Regions from separate parts of the Tahibacter amnicola genome, predicted to be linked through region 3. Evidence: predicted binding sites of a transcription regulator. Region 3 holds the regulator's gene; each other region holds the start of a gene.

Region 1 (7,503 bases), 3.0 Mb from region 3:
GCTGGCAGGCAAGTTGGTTATTTCCGACTTCATGCACTCCAGTCCGGTCGTACTCTCGAAAGTCGTACATTGCCGACTTTAGGGGAATCTGGACGCTCTTGCATAGAGATGTCGGCTAAGACCGACTTTTCTGCACAGGTAGCCGGCTGGTCAGGCCGGCGGCGACCAGCGCTGGACATGACCACCGCTTACCCTGGACGTCGCGCGGGCCGATCATCGTGGAAGCCACCTCGTGCCTCCACCGTAGCCAGACACATGCGTCCCCGCATCGGGTAGGGGGCCAGTGCCCCGGCCCCCTAAAAGAAAAAGCCCCGCATTGCTGCGGGGCTTTTCGTCACACCTTCGATCAGGCCCGGAACGGGTTCCGGGCGCGGGATCAGAAGTCCATACCACCCATGCCGCCCATGCCACCGCCGTGGTCATGGCCGCCGGCGGCCGGAGCGTCCTTCTTCGGGGCCTCGGCGACCATGGCTTCGGTCGTGATCATGAGGCCGGCGATCGAGGCGGCGTTCTGCAGGGCAGAACGCGTGACCTTGGTCGGGTCCAGGATGCCGAAAGCGATCATGTCGCCGTATTCGCCGGTCGCGGCGTTGTAGCCGAAGTTGCCCTTGCCTTCCAGGACCTTGTTCAGCACCACCGACGGCTCGTCGCCGCAGTTGGAGACGATTTCGCGCAGCGGCGCTTCCATCGCGCGCTTGGCGATGTTGATGCCGTGGTTCTGGTCTTCGTTGTCACCCTTGAGGCTGGTGAGCGACTGCAGCGCGCGCAGCAGGGCCACGCCGCCGCCCGGGACCACGCCTTCCTCGACGGCCGCACGGGTGGCGTGCAGGGCGTCTTCAACGCGGGCCTTCTTTTCCTTCATTTCGACTTCGGTGGCCGCACCGACCTTGATCACCGCAACGCCGCCGGCGAGCTTCGCCACGCGTTCCTGCAGCTTTTCACGGTCGTAGTCGGACGAGGTTTCCTCGATCTGGGCCTTGATCTGCTTGATGCGGGCCTGGATCGCGTCACCGTCGCCGGCGCCGTCGATGATGGTGGAGTTTTCCTTCGAGACGACGATCTTCTTGGCGCGGCCCAGATCCTTGATCGTGGCCTTTTCCAGCTGCAGGCCGACTTCTTCGGAGATCACGGTACCGCCGGTGAGGACGGCCATGTCTTCGAGCATCGCCTTGCGACGGTCGCCGAAGCCCGGGGCCTTCACGGCGCAGACCTTGACGATGCCACGGATGGTGTTGACCACGAGGGTGGCCAGCGCTTCGCCTTCGACTTCCTCGGCGACGATCAGCAGCGGCTTGCCGGCCTTGGCGACGCCTTCAAGCACCGGCAGCAGTTCGCGCACGTTGGAGATCTTCTTGTCGTGCAGCAGGATGAACGGATCATCCAGCTCGGCCTGCATCGACTGCTGGTTGTTGATGAAGTACGGCGAGAGGTAGCCGCGGTCGAACTGCATGCCTTCGACGACGTCGAGTTCGTTTTCCAGGCCCGAGCCTTCCTCGACGGTGATCACGCCTTCCTTGCCGACCTTCTTCATCGCTTCGGCGATGATTTCGCCGATGTTGGCGTCGGAGTTGGCCGAGATCGTGCCGACCTGGGCGATCGCCTTGTCGTCAGCGGTGGGCTTGGAGAGCGACTTCAGCTCGGCGACGGCGGCGTGCACGGCCTTGTCGATACCGCGCTTGAGGTCCATCGGGTTCATGCCGGCGGCGACGGCCTTCATGCCTTCGCGGATCAGCGCCTGGGCCAGCACGGTGGCGGTGGTGGTGCCGTCGCCAGCGACGTCGGAGGTCTTGGAGGCGACTTCCTTCACCATCTGGGCGCCCATGTTCTCGAACTTGTCGGCCAGTTCGATCTCCTTGGCAACGGACACGCCGTCCTTGGTGATCGTCGGGGCGCCGAAGCTCTTCTCGAGCACGACGTTGCGGCCCTTCGGACCCAGCGTCGCCTTGACGGCGTTGGCCAGGACATTCACGCCACGGACCATGCGGGCGCGGGCGTCTTCGCTAAAACGGATTTCTTTGGCTGCCATGGGAATTTTCTCTCAAAAGGAATGCTGGAATGGGGGATCGTTTCGAGCTGTCGGCGCGGCGCACGGGCGCCGCGGGGCGCGATCAGGCTTCGATCACCGCCATGATGTCTTCTTCGCGCATGACGAGCAGTTCCTCGCCATCGACCTTCACTTCAGTGCCGCTGTACTTGCCGAACAGGACCTTGTCGCCCGACTTCACGGCGATCGGACGGACCTTGCCGTCTTCGAGGATCTTGCCGGTGCCGGCCGCCACGACTTCACCGCGGATGGGCTTCTCGGTGGCGCTGTCCGGAATCACGATGCCGCCGGCGGAGATGCGCTCTTCTTCCATGCGCTTGATGATCACGCGGTCGTGCAGGGGACGAAGCTTCATGGGGACTCCCTCAGATGATGAAAGACAACAGATTGAACGGAAACTGATATTGCCCGGTTGTTAGCACTCCGGGTCGGTGAGTGCTAATTCTAGCCGGACAATGCCGCAAGGCAATGCCTCGGCGGCGGTGGGCGGCATTTGGGGCACCCGCCGGCGGCTTTCAAGGGGGCCGGTGCGAGCCGGCGACCGGATCGGTTATCGTGCGCGGCTGCCACCCGGCACCCAGCCCCCTTCCGGATGCGCCATGTCAGTCCTGATCGCCTATTGCACCGTGCCCGATGCGGAAACGGCCGGCCGGATCGCCGGCCAGCTTGTCCAGGAGCGGCTGGCCGCATGCGTCAACAGCCTGCCGGGCGTGGCGTCCACCTACGTCTGGGAGGGCCGCCTGTGCCGGGATGCCGAGCACCTGCTGCTCATCAAGACGACCCGCGACCAGCTGCCGGCCCTGACCGCCCGTCTGGTGGCGCTGCATCCCTATGAACTCCCCGAGGTCATCGCGGTCGATGTCGCCGCTGGCAATCCGGCCTACCTGGACTGGGTGGCACGATCCGTCGGCCCCGCGCCGCCATGAGGACGCCGGCGAAACCTTCGGCCGGGCATCCCGCGTACGTCACGGAACGTCATCCACTGATTGCTGGAGTCGCAATGAGTCACCGAATTTCCCGCTTCCTGGCCGGACTGGCCGCTTTCCTCGGGATGGGCAGCGCGACAGCCCAGTCGGATGACCTGCTCCTGCCGGTGGAGAAAGCCTTCGCGCTGACCGCCACCGCACCCACCCGGGATACCGTCCGCCTCGACTGGAAAGTCGCGGACGGCTATTACCTCTACCGCTCGCGCATCAAGACGAAGGCAGCCAGCCCGGCAGTGACCCTGGGGACGCTGGACCTCGCCCCGGGCGAGAAGAAGCACGATGAGTTCCTGGGCGATGTGGAGGTCTACCACGGCAGCGCCACCGCCACGCAGTCGTTCACCCTGGCCGATCCTGCCGCCGACACGGTCGAGTTCATGCTCTCCATCCAGGGCTGCCACGAACTGGACCCGAAGATCTGCTACCCCCCGTCGAACACCAAGGTGAGCCTGCGCCTGCCGCCGGTCACCGCCACGACCGCAGCGGCGCTGCGCGAGCCGGCCCCGGCCCCGGTGGAAACCCTGCCGGTTGCCGCACCGGCCGCCTCGACTTCGCTCAAGGACGCACTCGGCCAGATCGGTGGCAAGGCCATTGCCACACCGGCCGACCCGGCGGAAGGCGAGGCCGGCCTGCCGCTGCCGCCGGAGCAGGCCTTCCGTTTCGAAGCCATTGCCAGCAGCCCGACCGAGCTGCTGGCCCGCTGGACCATGCCCAAGGGCTACTACCTCTATCGCGACAAGACACAGCTGACGGTCAAGGGTGATGCCGGCATCCAGCTCGGCGCACCGCGCTGGCCCGAGGGCAAGCTGCACAAGGACGAAAAGTTCGGCATGGTCACGGTGTTCTTCGACCAGGTCGAGCTGCCGATTCCCTTGATCCTGCCCAAGCCCGGCGGCGCCGTGATGACGCTCGAGGCCAGCTTCCAGGGCTGCGAGGACAACGGCGTGTGCTATCCCGTGATGACCCGCACTGTCTCTATCGACTTGCCGGCGGCAACCGCCGAGCAGGTGGCGGCTTCGCAGAAGACCCCGGTCGCGAGCACTGATGCCGCGGGCGAACAGTCGGAAGAACAGGTCCTTGCCGCGCGCCTTTCCAGCGACCGGCTGATGACCCTGCTCTGGTTCTTCGGATTCGGCCTGCTGCTGGCGTTCACACCGTGTGTCTTTCCGATGCTGCCGATCCTCTCGGGCATCATCGCCGGCGCCGGCGAGAACGTCTCCACGAAACGGGCCCTGGTGCTGTCGCTGGTGTATGTACTGGCGTCCACGGCGATCTTCACCATCGCAGGCGTCGTGGCCGGGCTGGTCGGCGCCAATCTGCAGGCCGTGTTCCAGAAGCCCTGGATCCTGTGGAGTTTCGCCGGTCTTTTCGTCGCGCTGTCGCTGTCGATGTTCGGCTTCTACGAACTGCAGCTGCCCTCGTCGTGGCAGAGCCGCATTGCGACGGTCAGCAATCGCCAGCAGGGCGGATCGCTCATCGGCGTGGCCATCATGGGCGTGCTGTCGGCCCTGATCGTGGGCCCCTGCGTCGCGCCGCCGCTGGCTGCGGCCGTGCTGTACATCAGCCAGACGCGCGACCCGTTCTTCGGCGGCCTGGCCCTGTTCGTCCTTTCGCTGGGCATGGGCGCACCCCTGGTGGTCGCCGGCACGGCGGCCGGCCGCTTCCTGCCGCGCGCCGGCGCGTGGATGGACGCGGTCAAGTCCGTGTTCGGCGTGAGTTTCCTGGCCCTGGCCATCTGGATGCTGTCGCGCATCCTCGATCCGACCTGGATCATGCTGATGAGCGGCGCACTGGCGATCGCCTGCGCCGTGTTCCTGGGCGCACTGGAACGCCTGCCGGAACACGCTTCGGGCTGGCGCACGCTGTGGAAGAGCCTGGGCGTGCTGCTGCTGATCTTCGGTGCTGCGCAACTGGTCGGCGTGGCCGCCGGATCGCGCGACCTGCTGCAGCCGCTCAAGGGGCTGGGCGGCGGCGGCGCGCCGGTGGAAGAGAAGGGGCTGCCCTTCCGCACCATCAAGAGCGTCGACGACCTCGACCGCGAACTCGCCGCCGGCAAGACGGTGATGCTCGACTTCTATGCCGACTGGTGCGTCGCGTGCAAGGAAATGGAACACCTCACCTTTACCGAGCCGTCCGTGCACCAGGCGCTTTCCGGCATCACCCTGCTCAAGGCTGACGTCACTGCCAACGACGACGTCGACCAGGCGCTGATGAAGCGCTTCGGCCTGGTCGGCCCGCCGGCCACGCTGTTCTTCGATGCGAGTGGCCAGGAAGTCCGCCCGCGACGCCTGATCGGCTTCGAGGCCGCAGACAAGTTCGTCGCCCGCGTGCAGCAGGTGCCGCGCGGATGAGCGTCAAACGCACCATTGGGGTCATCGCCCTGGCGCTGGCGGCCGGCACGGCCGGCCTGGTTTCCGGCACCTTCCTCACCGGGCAGGTACCGCCGCCCTGGATTACCTCGCCCCTCAGCCGTACCGAGTTTGGTCGCAAGCTCGCCGATGCCTGGATCGAAGCCGCTGCGCCGCGCGCACCGCAGGGTGTCGTCGTTGCCGGCAAGGGCGACCGCCGCCCCGACCTTTCCCTGCTGCAACTGGATGGCAGCACCACGGAGCTGGCGCAATGGGACGGCAAGGTCGTCTTGCTCAATTTCTGGGCGACCTGGTGCGCGCCCTGCCGCGAGGAGATGCCTGCCCTGGACAAGTTCCAGCAGGCCTGGTCGCCCAAGGGCGTGCAGGTGGTCGGACTGGCACTGGACGATGCGGCTTCGGTGAAGGAATTTCTGGCGGGTACGCCGGTGGCCTATCCCATCGTCCTGCCGCCGCCGTCCGCGCCGCAAGTCGCCACGCAATTTGGCAATACCTACGGCGTATTGCCGTTCAGCGTGCTGATCGGCCGCGACGGCCGCATCGTGGCGACGCGCCCCGGCGCGCTCAAGCAGGAATTCCTGGAAGAGTGGATTGCGCCGCATCTTTGACCAGCGGCACGACACGCATTCGGCTCAACGCCAGTCACCGGCATCGAAGAGTCCCTGCACCAGGGCAAGATCGATTTCATCGCGCTCGATGCGCGCATAGGCATAGCCGTCGCTGACCGGGCACAGGGTGAAACCCGATCGTTCGCCCGCGCCGGCCAGTTCGCCCAGGTCGACGGCCTCGCCGCCGGGCAGGGGTATCCGCAGCAGGTGTCCGCGCTGGTCGATGAACCAGGCATCCACGCCATCGCTGTCGAAATTTCGGAAGGACAGCGCCGGCAGGCCCGGATGCAACTCCCGTTCGGCGCCCTCGATCTCGCGCACCCAGAGGCCCGGACGCCCGAAGCGCATGAAGAGAAGCCGCCCGTCCGCCAAGGGCAGCGGAGCCACCGCGGGCGTGTCGCTGATCCGCGTCACCGCACTGCCGTCCGCTGCCGCGCGATACAGGTGGTAGGTGCCGGCCCGGTTGGAGGCGAACACGATCGACTTCCCGTCCGGGGTGAACAGCGGGTGCACGTCGTTGGCGGGGTCACTGACCGGGCAGTGACGGCTTCCGTCAGTCACAGTGATGACGCAGATATCCGCGTTGTGCTGCTGCCGCTCGGAATAGATCACGCGCGTACCGTCCGGCGCGAACGACGGTGCGACGGGCGACAGGCCCAGCCCTTCGCGCAGCGCGCGCGGCACGCCGCCGTCAGCGTCGACCAGCCACACGCCGAACTGGCCACTGCGATTGCTGCTGAACACCAATTGCCTGCCGTCGGCCGAATAGCGGGGAAACCAGTCCTGCCGCGAGGACGGCATCACCGCCCGCCCGCCGCTGCGATCCGTCGACAGCCGGCTGTGCCACAGGCCCGACTGCAACTGCACCCGCTCAAAGCTCAGCAGGTGGCCGTCACCGCTCAACGCCGGGAACTGCACATCGCTTTCCGACAACCCCAGCCACTGCGGCACTTTCCCCGGACGCACGCGCCAGAACCCCTGCCCGCCGTTCTTGTCGCTCACGTAGAGGATGTCGCCGCGCGGGGTCCATGCCAGGTTGAAGATCGCAGCGTCCTGGTACGTGAGGCGTTCGGGGACCCCACCCTCTGCCGGCATGCGGAAAATATCCTGCCCGCCCAGATCACCCAGCCGGGTGAAGGCGACCCAGCGACCATCGTGACTGACGGCCGGAAAGTGATCGTGTGCGCCCGGCGGCGGCGAGGTGAGGTCGCGCCGTACGGGATTGTCCAGGCGCACCTCCACCAGTCGTCCGCTGGTCAATCCTGGCGTGTCGTTGAAGATGACGCGCCCGCCGTCCGGGGTCACGGCGAGCCGCGTGTGCGCCATGGGATGGCAGGTCACCAGCTCGCGCTCCTCGCCAGTGCTCAGATTCAGCCAGCGCACCGAGCACTGGGCCTGCGCATCCGACCGGACGAAGGCCAGGTGCTCGCCGTCCGGCGCGAAGACGGCGGCATGGTCGTCGGCGGGATCGCGGGTCAATCGCTGCGGCAGCCCGCCGATAA
Region 2 (7,503 bases), 3.0 Mb from region 3:
GTGATGCCGGTGCTGGCGCCTGCGCCGACGCATTGGCCGCGAACAGGGCCATCAGCCATTTTGCTCGGCCTCCGCTTCCAGCCATGCGTAGAACTCCAGATCGTCGACAAATTCCAGCGCTTCTTCTTCCGGAACATCCAGCACCGGGCTGGCGGTGCTGGCGGCGGGGGCCAAAGGATGCACCGGTTCGCGCTGCCACAACAGCGCCACCGCCAGCACCAGCGAGGCGGCAGCCGCCAGGCCCATCGGCATCCAGGCATTCTGGCGCGGCGGCGCGGCAAGGGCGCGCTGCCGTGCGCGATTGAGCCGCGACAGCGTCGCGGCGTCGAGGCCGTCGACCGAGTCGTCGAGCAGACGGCGGATCTGGTCGGTGGCGTTGTCCGGCTTCATCGATGCTCCTCCAGCGTCACGCGCAGGCTGTTGAGCGCGCGCCACAAATGCGTCTTCACACTGCCTTCGCTGCAGCGCATGGCCGTGGCGGTGTCGGCCACGTCCAGGCCTTCCCAGATGCGCAACAGGAACGCCTGCCGCTGGCGCAAGGGTAACGCCTTCAACGCGCCGTCCAACGCGGCACCCGCATCGGCACCGGCCAGTCGCGCCAGGGGGCCCACTTCGCCGGGGTCTGGAATATCCGCGAGCAGGTCCGAATCATCGTCATCGTCGCGCGCCGGACGCAGGAACGCCAGCCAGCGGCCGCGCACCGTGCTGCGCCGGTGCCAATCCGTCAGCCGGCTGTCGAGCACCCGGTGGAACAAGGGCGGCCACTCGGCCGCCGGTTTTGTGGCGTAGTTACGCACGAACGCGAGCATGCTGTCCTGCACGACGTCCAACGCCTCGTCCTTGTCGCCGACAGATAACTCAGCCATGCGCAAGGCGCGTCGTTCCACGCCACGCAGGAAGTGATCCAGCCTGACCCTTGCATCGGCAAGCTCACCGTCCTCGGCCTGCATCCAACGCGTCCCGTCCACTCTGGTCCCGATCATTCTAGGCTCTCGACCCGCCCGTTGATCGCCCCAACGCACCACCGGCCGACCGGTTGACATCGACCAAATTCAGCAGTGACGCGGGTTCCGGATCCGCCCCCCTTGTCAAGGGTTGTGCACAGGCTGGAGCTGCCGATGCGGCGATGGGCGCGAATCGCGCGTTTGTCAGATTTTGACTTTTTATGGCAACTTAAATCGTTGTTTTGCAAGCTATATTTCAGATTGATTAAAGATTCGCCAAGCCAAGCAGACACTAGTCGTGACGGCCTTTTCGGGGGTCTGGCCGGCGTTGGTCCACAAGCTTATCCACAGGTCTTGTGGATAAGCGGCGAACTCGTTTAAAAACAATATTTTACGTCATATTTGTCAATATTCTGGCAATAATTGCGCGTAAGCGCGGAAATGGTGTCGGCAGCACTCGGAACGGCCCTGCGGCCTATGCGAAAATGGCGTGTGCCGCCCGCCCCCCTGCCTCGCGACCCGACTGCGCTGCCCATCCTCAAGGTGGCCGTCCCCGTTCCCCTGCCCCAGGTGTTCGACTACCGCGCGCCGCGGGGTACCGGCGTGCGCCCTGGGTGCCGCGTCGAAGTGCCGTTCGGGCGTGACCGCCGCGTGGGCGTGGTTGTCGGCCACGCCAGCGAAAGCGATGTTCCACCGGGAAAACTCAAGCCGGTGACCGCGGTGCTCGACGAAACGCCGCTGGTCAATGGCGAATGGCTGGCCACCCTGCAATGGGCATCGCGCTATTACCAATGCGCCCTGGGCATCGCGCTGGAGACTGCCCTGCCGGTCGGCCTGCGCCAGGCCAAGCCCCTGCCCTTCGAGGGCTATCGCGCGCTGGCGCTGAGCGCGCATGGCCGCCAGATGGTGTCCGACCCGCCGTTGCGCCGCGGCAGCCGCGTGCGCAGCCTGTTCGAGCGCCTGGCCGAGGGCCCGGTGACCTATGCTGCCCTCGATACCGACTTGCCCGGCTGGCGCGACAGCGCAACCGCGCTGCGCCATCGCGGATTTATCGAAACGGTATCCCTGTCTGCCAGTGCACCGGTCGGCGCGCGCGTGCCGGGGCCACCGCTCAATCCCCATCAGACCGAAGCCATCGGCGCGGTCACGGCCAGTTTCGGCCGGTTCCAGCCCTGGCTGCTGGAAGGTGTGACCGGCAGCGGCAAGACGGAGGTTTACCTGGGGCTGGTCGAAGCCGCGCTCGCGCGCGATCGCCAGGCCCTGGTGCTGGTGCCCGAAATCGGCCTGACGCCCCAGACCCTGCGCCGATTCCGCGACCGCTTCGGTCCCGCTGTTCACGCCCTGCACTCGGGCCTGGCCGAAGGCGAACGATCGCGCGCATGGCTGGCGGCGGCGCGCGGGGATGCGAAAGTCATCCTGGGAACGCGCTCGGCCATCTTCGCTCCCTTGCCGGCGCTGGGGCTGATCGCGGTCGATGAAGAGCACGATGCGTCCTACAAGCAGCAGGACGGCTTCCGTTACAGCGCCCGTGACCTGGCACTCGTACGGGCGCGGGCGCTGTCGATCCCCGTCGTTCTGGGTTCGGCCACGGCGTCGCTGGAAAGCCTGGCCAACGCCGAATCCGGCCGTTACGCACGGTTGACCCTGCCGCAACGCGCCGGCGCCGCGAAGCCACCGACCTTGCACATCGTCGACCAGCGCCGCGCCCGGCTCGTGCACGGGCTGGCACCGGAGCTGGTGAGTGCCATCAAGGCCTGCGTACAGCGCGGCGAGCAGGCCCTCATCTTCCGCAACCGGCGCGGCTATGCGCCGGTCTTGCTCTGCCACGACTGTGGCTGGCACGCCGACTGCGAGCGTTGCAACAAACCGATGACGTTTCACCGCGGGCGCGGGCGCCTCGTCTGCCACCATTGCGAGGCGGAGCGGCGTGTTCCGGTGCAATGCCCCGAATGCCACGGGCCGGCGCTGCAACCGCAGGGCCAGGGCACCGAACGGCTGGAGGAATCCCTCGGCGAGCTGTTTCCCGGCGTCCCGGTGATCCGCGTGGACCGCGAGACCACGCGTAACCGCGGTGCCATGGAGGCATTGCTGGACCGGCTGGGGCCGCACCAGTCGGGTATCTATGTCGGCACGCAGATGCTGGCCAAGGGGCACGACCTGCCCAACCTGACCCTGGTGGCCATCCTCGGCGTGGACGAGGGGCTGCACAGTGTGGATTTCCGCGCTTCGGAGCGGCTCGGCCAGCTGGTGGTGCAGGTCAGCGGCCGCGCCGGCCGGGCGCACAAGCCTGGCGCGGTGTATCTGCAAACGCACCATCCCGACCACGCCCTGCTGGCGAAACTGCTGCGGGGCGGTTATCGCGCGCTGGCCGAAAGCCTGCTGGCCGAGCGCCGCGCCGCTGAACTGCCCCCCTTTGCACACCTGGCGCTGCTGCGCGCCGAAGCCAAGGACGGCGAGCGCAGCCTGGCCTTCCTCAACGACGCCGCCGCGGCAGCCCGGGAAACGGAACCGGGCAGCCTCGACGGCATTGAATTCATGGGTCCCTTCCCGGCGCCGATGCCCCTGCGCGCCGGACTTCATCGCTTCCAGCTCATTGCCTCGTCGACCGATCGCGCGCGCCTGCAGGCCTGCCTGCCGCGCTGGCTGGACCGGATCCGGGCGCTGCCCTCGGCGCGCCAGGCGCGCTGGTCACTGGACGTGGACCCGATCGATCTCTACTGACATCACCGAGGTGCAATCGTGAACAACAAGGAGGTACCCCATGTGGTCATTGTCGGAGGCGGATTCGGCGGCCTGTGGGCCGCACGGGAATTCCGCCGGGACGCCGTCCGCATCACCCTGATCGATCGCAACAACCATCACCTGTTCCAGCCCCTGCTCTACCAGGTCGCCACGGCGGGACTCTCCTCGCCCGACATCGCCGCGCCGCTGCGGCACATCCTTCGCCGCCAGGGCAACGTCACCGTGCTGATGGACGAGGTCAGCGGCATCGAACCCGCCACGAAGCAGATCCGATTGGCCGCCGGCGGATCCCTCGGCTACGACTATCTGATCCTTGCCAGTGGCGCGCGCCACGCCTACTTCGGGCGCGATGAATGGGCCTCCCACGCGCCAGGGCTGAAAACCCTGGATGACGCGCTGGCAATCCGCCGACGCATTCTCACTGCCTTCGAACGGGCCGAGGCGGAGGTGGATCCGGAGCGGCGCCGTGCCTGGCTGAACTTCGTCGTGATCGGCGGCGGACCCACTGGCGTGGAGCTTGCCGGCACGCTCGCGGAGATCGCCCGGCACACCCTGCGCCGCGAGTTCCGGCGCGCAGACCCGACGCGCGCGCGCATCGTGCTGGTCGAGGCCGGCACCCGGGTCCTCTCGACCTTGCCCGAGCCGCTGTCGCAAAAGGCCCGCCAGCAACTGGAGCGTCTGGGCGTGGAAGTGCAGACCGGCGCGCCGGTCACGGCCGTGGATGCGGACGGGATCAGCCTGGGCGACGAGCGGATCGAAGCCCGGACTGTGCTGTGGGCGGCCGGCGTTGCCGCTTCGCCCCTGGGGCGCAGTCTCGGCGTGAGCCTTGATCGCGCCGGCCGCGTGCCGGTCGCCTCCGACCTGCGGGTGCCGGGGCACGACGCGGTCTTCGTCATCGGCGACCTTGCCACGCTCAGTGTCGACGGCAAGCCCGTGCCTGGCGTCGCGCCGGCGGCCAAGCAGATGGGCACCCACGCGGCACGCATGATCCGTCGACTGATCGGCGGCCAGAGCACCAGCGGGTTCCGCTACCGGGATTTCGGCAACCTCGCCACGATCGGACGCTGGGCGGCCGTCGCCGATCTCGGACGCGTCCGGCTGTCGGGAATGGTGGCGTGGCTGTTCTGGCTGTTCATCCACATCCTGTTCCTGATCGGCTTCCGCAGCCGGCTGATCGTGCTGATCAACTGGGCCTGGTCCTATTGGACCTACCAGCGCCACGCGCGGATCATCGTCGGCACGGAGCCCGGAGAAACCAGGCCGGCGGCGGATACCGACGCGGTAAACCGCGAACGTGTGGAACCGGCCGGGGCTGACCCCCGCCGCAAAACAGCGGCTGCCCCGTAGCGGGCCCACCAACGAAAACGGCCCCTTCCGGGGCCGTTTTCTTTCATGACTGGCGACGGGGATCAGGCAACGAACAGCGCGCGAATCTTCTTCATCGCATTGGCTTCGATCTGGCGGATACGCTCCGCGGATACGCCGTATTCGTCGGCTAGTTCCTGCAGCGTGGCCTTTTCGCCGTCCTTGAGCCAGCGGCGCGCGATGATGTCGCGGGAGCGGGCATCCAGGCGGGCCAGACCTTCGGTCAGCACTTCGAGCTGGTTATCTTCCTGGTCCTGGTTGGCCAGCGACTCGTACGGGTCGGCGCGATGGTCGACGAGGTAGGCAACCGGGGCCGGCGGGGTGTCTTCGTCCGAATCCTGCGGTGCGTCGAAGCCGACGTCGCGGCCGGCCAGGCGGGATTCCATCTCAAGCACCGTCGCCACCGGCACGCCCAGTTCCTTGGCCACGCTCTGGACTTCCTCGTGGTTCATCCAGCCCAGGCGCTTTTTCGACTTGCGCAGGTTGAAGAACAGCTTGCGCTGCGCCTTGGTCGTGGCGACCTTGACGATGCGCCAGTTGCGCAGGATGAACTCGTGCATCTCGGCGCGGATCCAGTGGACCGCGAAGGAGACCAGGCGCACGCCCAGGGTCGGGTCGAAGCGCTTGACCGCCTTCATCAGGCCGATATTGCCTTCCTGGACGAGGTCTCCCAGGGGAAGGCCGTATCCCTGGTAGCCGCGCGCCACGTGGACCACGAAGCGCAGGTGCGACAGCACCAGCCGTTTGGCGGCCGCGAGATCATTCTCATAGCGCAGCCGTTCGGCCAGGTCCTGTTCCTCGTCCTGGGTCAGCATCGGTACCCGGTGCACGGCGCTGATGTACGCGTCGAGACTTCCAAGGGCACTCGGAATCGGCAGGTTGTTGCTGACAAGGGCAAGGGCTTCACTCATGGCTTGAAACCTCCAATTCTGTGCTTAGGTTAGCACTCGCCAGATGTGAGTGCTAAAGCCGGCGGGAGTTCCCGTTGTTTTTGCAACGGAGCCCTGCTGCGACCCGACCAATATTGTACCAGAGAGTACAGTAAAATAGTTAGGCCGCCGTGAGGGCGGGTGCCGGCCCGACCTGCCAGTCGATCGGGGCGGTCCCGTTCGCTTTCAAGTACTCATTCGCCCGCGAGAAGTGCCCGCAGCCCAAAAAGCCCCGGTGCGCGGACAGCGGCGAGGGGTGGGGCGCCTTCAAGACGCAGTGCCGGCGGGTGTCGATCAGCCGCCCCTTGGACTGGGCATACGATCCCCACAGCATGAACACCAGGCCGTCCCGCTCGCGGTTGAGACAGTCGATCACGGCATCCGTGAAGCCCTCCCAGCCCTTGCCCTGGTGAGAATTGGCCATGCCCTGCTCCACCGTCAGCACGGCGTTGAGCAGCAGCACGCCCTGTTCCGCCCAGCGCAGCAGGCAGCCGTGGTTGGGCGGGGGGATTGCCAGATCACGCTGGATCTCCGCGTACATGTTCCGCAGCGATGGCGGAATGGGCACGCCGGGCATCACGGAAAAACACAGGCCATGGGCCTGGTTGGGGCCGTGGTAAGGATCCTGGCCCAGGATCACGACTTTCACCCGGTCAAAGGGCGTGGCGTCGAGCGCACTGAAAATATGGCGCGGCGGCGGATAGATCACCTTGCCCGCCCGCAGCTCGGTGCGCAGGAACTGCGACAGCGCAGTCATCTCAGGACGCTCGAAGTAGTCACCGAGCCGTTCTTTCCAGCTCGGTTCGAGCTTCAATTTGGATTCGCTCATGGGGCGCTCCGGCAAACAGGCGTCGGGTTTTGCCTGCCTGGCCTCTTTCCGTCAAGCACCGCGCCGCATGGCGCTAGGCCGGATTGAGTTTGCCGCGTGCGTGGAGGCCCACCCGCAGCTGGAACAGCAGCTTGGTAATGAGGAGGCGCTCCTCGATCGGCTTCTCGACCAGGTCGTTCGCGCCGGCCCGCAGGAGGGCGGCCTGGTTCTTGGGGTTGTCATCACCGGTCATCACCAGCACCGGCAGCTGCGCCTTGCTGTAGTTGAACTCGGTGCGGATGCGCTCGAGCAGGTCGCCGCCGGTGAGCTCGCCCTTGAGGTTGACGTCGGTAAGGACGATATCCGCACCCGGCACCTTGCCCTGTGCCTTGGCGGTTTCCAGCAGCGCCAGGGCGTCCTCCACGCTGACCACGTGCAGCACGGTCAGGCCGTGCTTTTCCATCATGCGGCGCGTGGCGAGCGCCACGACGCGGCTGTCCTCGACATAGAGCACTTCGCCAGTGGCGTTGGATTCCGGCCGCACATAGCCGCGGATGAACGACGCCAGCGCGTTGAACCCGAGTGACTTGTCGAAGTAGTCGGTTACCGCCTCCGACAAGGTGCGCGCCACCAGGCGCTCCTGCACATCGCCGGAAACCACCACGATGGGGATGTAGGCCTGCGGTGCGTGTTCGCGGATGTACTGGGCCAGCTC
Region 3 (7,503 bases):
CTGGGCGGCCATGCGCGCGAAGCGCTGCATCAGGGCGATTCCGAGGCTGAAATTCGATGCCCAGAGCACCGGAATATGCTGAGCCGCCCGGTGCAAGGTCACGTGCTGCTGTTCACTCAGTCCGGTGGTGCCGCAGATAAAGGCCACGCGCCGCTCCACGGCCAGGGCGATGGCCGAATCAAACGCGTGCGGGCTGCTGAAATCGATCAGGGCGTCGAGCTGGGTGTCCGGGTCAAGCGAGGCGCGGAAATCGATATCGGCGACGTCGTTGCCGACGAGGGCGCTGATCGGCGTGTCCTCGAGGCTGGATCCGGGCCGCACCAGCGCCGCACTGATCCGGACATCCGACTGGAGGGGCGCTGCGCGCAGGATGGCCTGTCCCATGCGCCCGCCAGCACCGTGAACGGCAACCATGGTGGGCGTCTGGCTGGACAAGGACATAGGGAACTCCCGGGCAGTAGCTGGCAGGCGCGAGGGTGCGCCAAACCGGGGGCCGTTGTCACCTCATAAGACTGTCAGGAGTTCGGTGCAAGCCCCGGATCGGGCTCGCCGCCGACAGTCCGCATGCTTTCAGGAACGTAGCAGGCGTGCGGGAGCCGGCCTGGGAACGGGCCAGCAATCCGCCACAGCGATCAGGACGTCATCCGCTCCCAGAACTGCTTGACGCCGTCGAACCAGGAGCTGGCCCGCGGTGTATGGGCGCCGGGTTCGCAGCCTTCGAACGTTCCCTCAAACTCCTCGAGCAGCTCGCGCTGGCGCTTGGTCAGCTTGACGGGAGTTTCGACGACTACGCGGCAATGCAGGTCGCCCAGGCGACCACTGCGCACGTTTCGCACGCCCTTGCCGCGCAGGCGGAAGAGCTTGCCGGTCTGCGTCTCGGGCGGCAGCGTGATGACGGCCTCGCCATCCAGCGTCGGCACCTTGAGTTCCGAGCCCAGCGCCGCCTGCGAGAAGCGGATCGGCACCTCGCAGTAGAGGTCGTCACCTTCGCGCTGGAAGATGGGATGGTCGCGCACGCGCACTTCCACATACAGGTCACCGGGCTCGGTGCCACTTGGGCCTGCTTCGCCCTGCCCCGTCAGGCGAATGCGGTCGCCGGAATCGACGCCAGCCGGAATCTTCACCTGCAACTTGCGCTCGTCTTCGACGCGGCCTTCGCCACGGCAATCGCGACAGGGGTTGCTGATCGCCTTGCCGGTGCCCGCGCAGTGCGGACACACCTGCTGCACCGAGAAAATACCCTGCTGCATGCGCACGCGGCCATGCCCCCGGCAGGTGTTGCAGGTGGACGTCTTGCCGTCCGCCGATCCGGTGCCGGTACAGGTCTTGCAGCTGACCAGGGTCGGTACTTCGATTTCGCGGTCGATGCCGAAAACGGCTTCTTCCAGGTCGAGCTCAAGCATGTAGCGCAGGTCGGAGCCGCGCCGGGGCGCTGCGCGCCACCGCCACGGCCCATGCCGAAAATGTCCGAGAAAATGTCTCCGAAGATGTCGCCGACATCGCCGTGGAATCCAGCACCACCGCGACCGCCCATGCCGGCCTCGAAGGCGGCGTGGCCGTGCTGGTCGTAGAGCGCGCGCTTCTGCTTGTCGCAGAGCACCTCGTAGGCCTCCTTGGCCTCCTTGAACTTCTCCTGCGCGTCGGCGTCCGGATTACGGTCCGGGTGGTACTTCATCGCCAGGCGGCGAAACGCCTTTTTCAGGTCATCGTCGTTGACGTTGCGTTCGACGCCGAGGACTTCGTAGTAATCGCGCTTGCTCATTTCGAATCAGCCTGGAAATTCACGTGTTCACGAAGCAGCGCAAGCAGAGCGATGTCTTGCTTTCGCAGAAACCAAAAGACAAAGGGAACCGCGGCACGCAGCAATGCATTGACCAAAAGCGTCCCGTGCAAATGTGAAGAGCGCGGTAGTCCTCATCATATCCAACCGCTGAGAAGCGCCCTGCTTCGGCCCTACAACGTCGACCAGGATGCGACGGGATTCCTCCTGCATCGAGGGTTCCCAAGTCTCGCGGCCGACACCTATTGCCATCAGAAGCATTCTCGTCCCCGCGCGCAGTCTTGAGTGCGGTTGCGACGGTTCATGGCGTCAACCCATTCGACGAGCCGTCCGGCCATACGCCCCACCACCTCAGCCAGAATCAAAACGAAAACGGACAGCCATGGCTGTCCGTTTTCGTTGAGCGCATCCCGCGCCTTACTTCTTGTCGTTCACTTCCGTGAACTCGGCATCGACCACATCGTCGTTGCGCGCACCGCCAGCAGCGCCGGCACCGGCCGAAGCCTGCGGGCCCGCACCCGGGGCGTCGCCGCCCGCCGAAGCGGCGGCAAACAGCGCCTGCGCGGTTTCTTCCAGCTTGGTCGTGCGCGATTCGATGGCCGCCTTGTCGTCGCCCTTCATGACCTTTTCCAGGTCCGACAGGGCTTCTTCGATACGGCCGATCTGGTCGGGCACCTTGCCGCCGTGATCCTTGATGGCGCTGCGCGTGGCGTGGACCAGCTGGTCCGCCTTGTTGCGCGTGGCGACCAGTTCATGGAACTTGCGGTCTTCTTCCTTGTTGGCTTCCGCGTCACGGACCATGCGCTGGATTTCGTCATCGGACAGGCCCGAACCGGCCTTGATCTCGATGCGCTGTTCCTTGCCGGTCTTCTTGTCCTTGGCGTGGACGTGCAGGATGCCGTTCGCGTCGATGTCGAAGGCGACTTCGATCTGCGGCATGCCGCGCGGCGCCGCTTCGATACCGGCGAGATCGAACTTGGCCAGCGACTTGTTGAAGCGGGCCTGTTCGCGCTCGCCCTGCAGCACGTGCACGGTCACGGCGGACTGGTTGTCTTCCGCAGTGGAGAACACCTGCGACGCCTTGGTCGGAATGGTGGTGTTCTTCTCGATCAGCTTGGTGAACACGCCACCGAGGGTTTCGATACCCAGCGACAGCGGGGTCACGTCGAGCAGCAGGACGTCCTTGACGGTGCCACCGAGCACACCGCCCTGGATCGCGGCGCCGACGGCGACGGCTTCGTCCGGGTTGACGTCCTTGCGCGGCTCCTTGCCGAAGAAGTCCTTTACGGCTTCCTGCACCTTCGGCATGCGGGTCATACCGCCGACGAGGATGACTTCGGTGATGTCCGATACGCGCAGCGACGCATCGTTGAGCGCGATGCGGCAGGGCTCGATCGTCTTCTTGATCAGGTCATCCACCAGCGCTTCGAGCTTGGCGCGGGTCAGCTTGATGTTCAGGTGCTTCGGACCGGAGGCGTCCGCCGTGACGTACGGCAGGTTCACTTCGGTCTGGTGGCTGGAAGACAGTTCGATCTTGGCGCGCTCGGCAGCATCTTTCAGGCGCTGCAGGGCCAGCGGGTCGTTCTTCAGATCGATGCCCTGGTCCTTCTTGAATTCTTCCACAAGGTAGTCGATGACGCGCTTGTCGAAGTCTTCGCCGCCCAGGAAGGTGTCGCCGTTGGTGGCGAGCACTTCGAACTGCTTCTCGCCGTCGATATCGGCGATTTCGATGATCGAAACGTCGAACGTACCGCCGCCGAGGTCGTACACGGCGATCTTGCGGTCCTTGCCACCGGCCTTGTCCAGGCCGTAGGCCAGGGCGGCCGCGGTGGGCTCGTTGATGATGCGCTTGACTTCAAGGCCCGCGATACGGCCGGCGTCCTTGGTCGCCTGGCGCTGCGAGTCGTTGAAATAGGCCGGCACCGTGATCACGGCTTCGGTCACCGGTTCGCCGAGATAGTCTTCGGCGGTCTTCTTCATCTTCATCAGCACCTTGGCCGAGATTTCCGGCGGTGCCATCTTCTTGCCGTCGGAGGTCGCCACCCAGGCGTCGCCATTCTCATGGGCGACGATGCCGTAGGGCACGAGGTCCAGGTCTTTCTTGACTTCCGCGTCGGTGAACTTGCGGCCGATCAGGCGCTTCACCGCGTAGAAGGTGTTCTTCGGGTTAGTGACGCTCTGCCGCTTGGCCGGCGCACCCACCAGGACTTCACCGTCCTTCGTGAAGGCCACGATCGACGGCGTCGTGCGGTCTCCTTCCGAATTCTCGATCACCCGCGCGGTGGTGCCTTCAATCACCGCTACGCACGAGTTGGTCGTGCCGAGGTCGATGCCGATGATCTTGCCCATTTGTCGCTCTCCTCAAATCTTTCGAAGCCTGTGGCGGCTTCCACTGTCGCGCTATTTAGGGGTGCCTAAGGTCAAATCAAGTGTGCTTACTTGGCCACGGCAACCAGCGCCGGGCGCAACAAACGCTCGTTGAGCACATAACCCTTCTGCATCGTGCTGACCACCGTGCCGGAAGCGTGATCGGGACTATCGATCATGCTCATGGCCTGGTGGAGTTCCGGATTGAACGGCTGTCCGACCGGATCCACCGCTTTCAGGCCATTGGCCTCGACCACCTTGTTCAGGGTCTTGAGGGTCAGGTCCATGCCTTCGCGCAGGGCTGCGCTATCGGCCGTCTCGATGGCCAGGCCCCGCTCCAGGCTGTCGCACACGGGCAACAGGTCAGAAAGCAGACGTTCGTTGGCGAACCTGCGCGCCTGCTCCAGGTCGCGCTGCAGGCGGCGGCGCTGGTTCTCCAGCTCGGCGCGTTCACGCAACAGGACATCACGCATGTCGGCCACGGCAGATTCGGCCTGGGCCAGCTGCTGGCTCAGGGCCTCGATGTCCGCATTGACGGCGGCTTCGGCGTCGGACAAACCACTGTTAGGGCCGTCCGCCCTTGCGGACGCGGTCGGATCGATGTTTTGCATTAAGACTCCGGCGAGTTCGGTCCCGTACCCCACGGGGCGCGGGATGATACGGTTTGGCGAGCGGCCTTGCTATTGGGGCGTGTGCGCCCGGTTCAAGGCACCCGACAAAATCTGTGCCGTAGCCTCCACAACCGGGATCACCCGCTCGTAGGCCATGCGGGTCGGCCCGATCACTCCGAGCACCCCCAGGACCCGCCCGCCGATACCATACGGCGCCGTCACCAGGCTGCAGTTTTCCAGGGCGGCAAACCCGGATTCCTCGCCGATGAACAGCCGCACGCCCTCGGCCCGGGCGCACCGTTCCAGCACGGCCAGCAGGTCGCGCTTGCGCTGGAAGGCTTCGAAGAGGTCACGCAGCCGTTCGAGGTTGGAAAGGTCCTGCACGCCCATCAGATTAGTCTGGCCGGCCACGAAGACATCGGGCTGGGGAGCGGCGTCGAACGCGCGCTGTGCGACATCCACCGCCGCGCTCATCAGGCGGTTGAGCTGGGCACTGGTTTCCTGCATTTCCCGCAGGAGGCGCAGTCGGATCTCGTCCAGGCGCTGCCCGGAAAACTGGGCATTGAGGTAGTTGGCCACCTGCTCCAGCTCCGATGCCGAGTAGGCCCGCTCCAGTTCAATGACCCGGTTCTGCACCTGGCCGTCGGTGAAGACCAGGATGACCAGCGTCCGGCGGGCGTCCAGCGGAACGAAGTCGATGTGGCGGAACGGTACTTCCTGGTGCTGGGGCACCGTCACGACACCGACGAAATGGGTGAGCTGCGACAGCAGCGACGAGGCGCTGTTGAGAAGGTCCGGCGTCGGCGCGACAGCCGACAGCTCGCGGCGCAGCTCCTCCACCTGCGGTTCGCCCAGCGGCCGCAGTTCCAGCAGGCTGTCGACGAAGACGCGGTAGCCCTGGGCTGTCGGCACCCGGCCTGCCGATGCATGCGGCGCGGCGACCAGACCCAGTTCTTCCAGGTCTGACATGACGTTGCGGATCGTCGCCGGACTCACATCCAGCCCGGACGACCGGGCCAGGGTGCGGGAGCCGACGGGCTGGCCGTCAACGACGTACTGGGCGATCAGCGTCCGCAGCAGCTGGCGAGCGCGGGGATCCAGGGGTGGGTCGAACTGGTACGGGACATTGCCCCGGAGGATACACGGCGCGCGGCACTCGGCAAGCCGTCGTCCACCCCGGTAACCCGCGGGGCTGTCTCTCAACCTGCGACAGCATCCTGCTAGAGTTTGTGGTCTGCCGATATCACGGACCCGGGCATGCTGCGTTCCCTGTACGTCAAGGATTTCGCCATCGTCGGCGAGGCCGACATCAGCTTCCAGAACGGATTGACCGTCGTCACCGGCGAAACCGGTGCCGGCAAGTCCCTGATGGTCGACGCACTGCTCCTGTTGTCCGGCACGCGCGCAGACGCCGGCGTCGTGCGCCAGGGCTGCGACCGCGCCGAGCTGGCTGCCGAGTTCGACCTGACGACCACCCCCGCCGCCCAGGCCTGGCTCAAGAGCGAGGACCTGGACGACGACGGCGCCTGCCAGCTGCGCCGCGTCATCCGCGTGGAAGGCAGCTCGCGCGCCTGGATCAACGGCCGTCCGGTCACCCTTGGCCAGCTCGGTACGCTGGCCGAATTCCTGATCGAGATCCATGGCCAGCACGAGCACCAGGCCCTGCTCGACCGTACTCACCAGATGGCTCTGCTGGATGCCTACGGCCAGCACGCCGACGCAACGACAGAAGTGGCCGCGGCGGCGCGGCGTTGGCGCGACATCGGCAAGCAGATCGATGCCATCGCCGGCAGCGGCGACCACTCCGAACGACTGGGGCTACTGGAGCGCCAGCTCGACGAACTGGACCGCCACGCCCTTACGGCGGAGCAGCTGGCGGAGCTCAATGACACCCACAAGCGGCTCGCCAACGCAGGGCAGTTACTGCAGGGCAGCTCAAATGTCGCGGAACTCATTGATGGCGATAGTGAATTCGCCGTTCGGCGGTCGCTGGTGCGGGCCCGCACGGAACTGGCCCGGCTGGCCGAACTGGATCCTTCCCTCGCCGGTGCCGCGGAGCTGATCGAGGCGGCCGAGATTCAGCTGGGCGAGGTCGCCGATTCACTCGGGCGTTACCAGGACAGCCTCGACCTGGATCCGGAACGGCTCGGAGAAGTCGAGTCGCAGCTGTCGAAGTTGCACGAGCTGGCCCGCCGGCATCGCCTGTCGATGGCTGATCTCAAACCACACGCCGAAGCCCTGCGCCATGAAGTGGAGACGCTGCGCAATGCCGGCACTGTGCTCGCCGAGCTGCAGCGCGAACGGCAGGTCGTCCTGGAGCAGTACAAGCGCGCGGCCGCCCTGCTGTCCCGGCTGCGCCGGGAAACGGCCGAGCGTCTCGGACAGGAAGTCAGTGCATTGATGGCGGAACTGGGCATGTCCGGCGGCGTGTTCAGCGTCGACCTGGAACCCCACGGTAAAGATGACCCGGACGCCGCCGGCGCAGAGCGTTGCGAGTTCCTGGTCTGTGCGAACCAGGGCCAGGTGCCGCGCCCTTTAAGAAAGGTCGCGTCCGGCGGCGAGCTGTCCCGGATCAGCCTGGCGATCGAGGTGGCCGCGCTGGGCCTGGACGAGGTCGGCACGATGGTGTTCGATGAAGTCGATTCGGGGATCGGCGGCGCGACGGCCGAGGTCGTCGGCCAGAAGCTGCGCCGCCTGGGCGCCAGCCGACAGGCCCTGTGCGTGACTCACCTGCCGCAGGTCGCC

The links. Region 3 encodes HrcA, which represses chaperone genes, less so after heat shock. Its sites were predicted from a motif close to TTNGCACTCNNNNNNNNNGAGTGCNAA; they were not measured.
Region 1: groES (co-chaperone GroES) is a predicted target of HrcA. The motif match lies at 2,460-2,486, and genes of this name have one in related genera.
Region 2: rpoH (RNA polymerase sigma factor RpoH) is a predicted target of HrcA. The motif match lies at 5,992-6,018, and genes of this name have one in related genera.

The regions. Positions count from the first base shown of each region.
Region 1 is NZ_CP104694.1:917,163-924,665, reverse strand. It holds gene N4264_RS03855 (helix-turn-helix domain-containing protein) at 1-33, opposite strand, end outside; gene groL (chaperonin GroEL) at 377-2,026, opposite strand; gene groES (co-chaperone GroES) at 2,109-2,399, opposite strand; gene cutA (divalent-cation tolerance protein CutA) at 2,644-2,970, shown strand; gene N4264_RS03835 (protein-disulfide reductase DsbD) at 3,045-5,378, shown strand; gene N4264_RS03830 (TlpA family protein disulfide reductase) at 5,375-6,001, shown strand; gene N4264_RS03825 (winged helix-turn-helix domain-containing protein) at 6,026-7,503, opposite strand, start outside.
Region 2 is NZ_CP104694.1:1,332,802-1,340,304, reverse strand. It holds gene N4264_RS05575 (hypothetical protein) at 1-52, opposite strand, end outside; gene N4264_RS05570 (DUF3619 family protein) at 52-390, opposite strand; gene N4264_RS05565 (RNA polymerase sigma factor) at 387-983, opposite strand; gene N4264_RS05560 (primosomal protein N') at 1,437-3,665, shown strand; gene N4264_RS05555 (NAD(P)/FAD-dependent oxidoreductase) at 3,684-5,033, shown strand; gene rpoH (RNA polymerase sigma factor RpoH) at 5,096-5,962, opposite strand; gene ung (uracil-DNA glycosylase) at 6,102-6,809, opposite strand; gene N4264_RS05540 (response regulator) at 6,883-7,503, opposite strand, start outside.
Region 3 is NZ_CP104694.1:4,348,696-4,356,198, forward strand. It holds gene dapB (4-hydroxy-tetrahydrodipicolinate reductase) at 1-441, opposite strand, end outside; partial or broken gene dnaJ (molecular chaperone DnaJ) at 633-1,762, opposite strand; gene dnaK (molecular chaperone DnaK) at 2,198-4,129, opposite strand; gene grpE (nucleotide exchange factor GrpE) at 4,216-4,758, opposite strand; gene hrcA (heat-inducible transcriptional repressor HrcA) at 4,828-5,898, opposite strand; gene recN (DNA repair protein RecN) at 6,016-7,503, shown strand, end outside.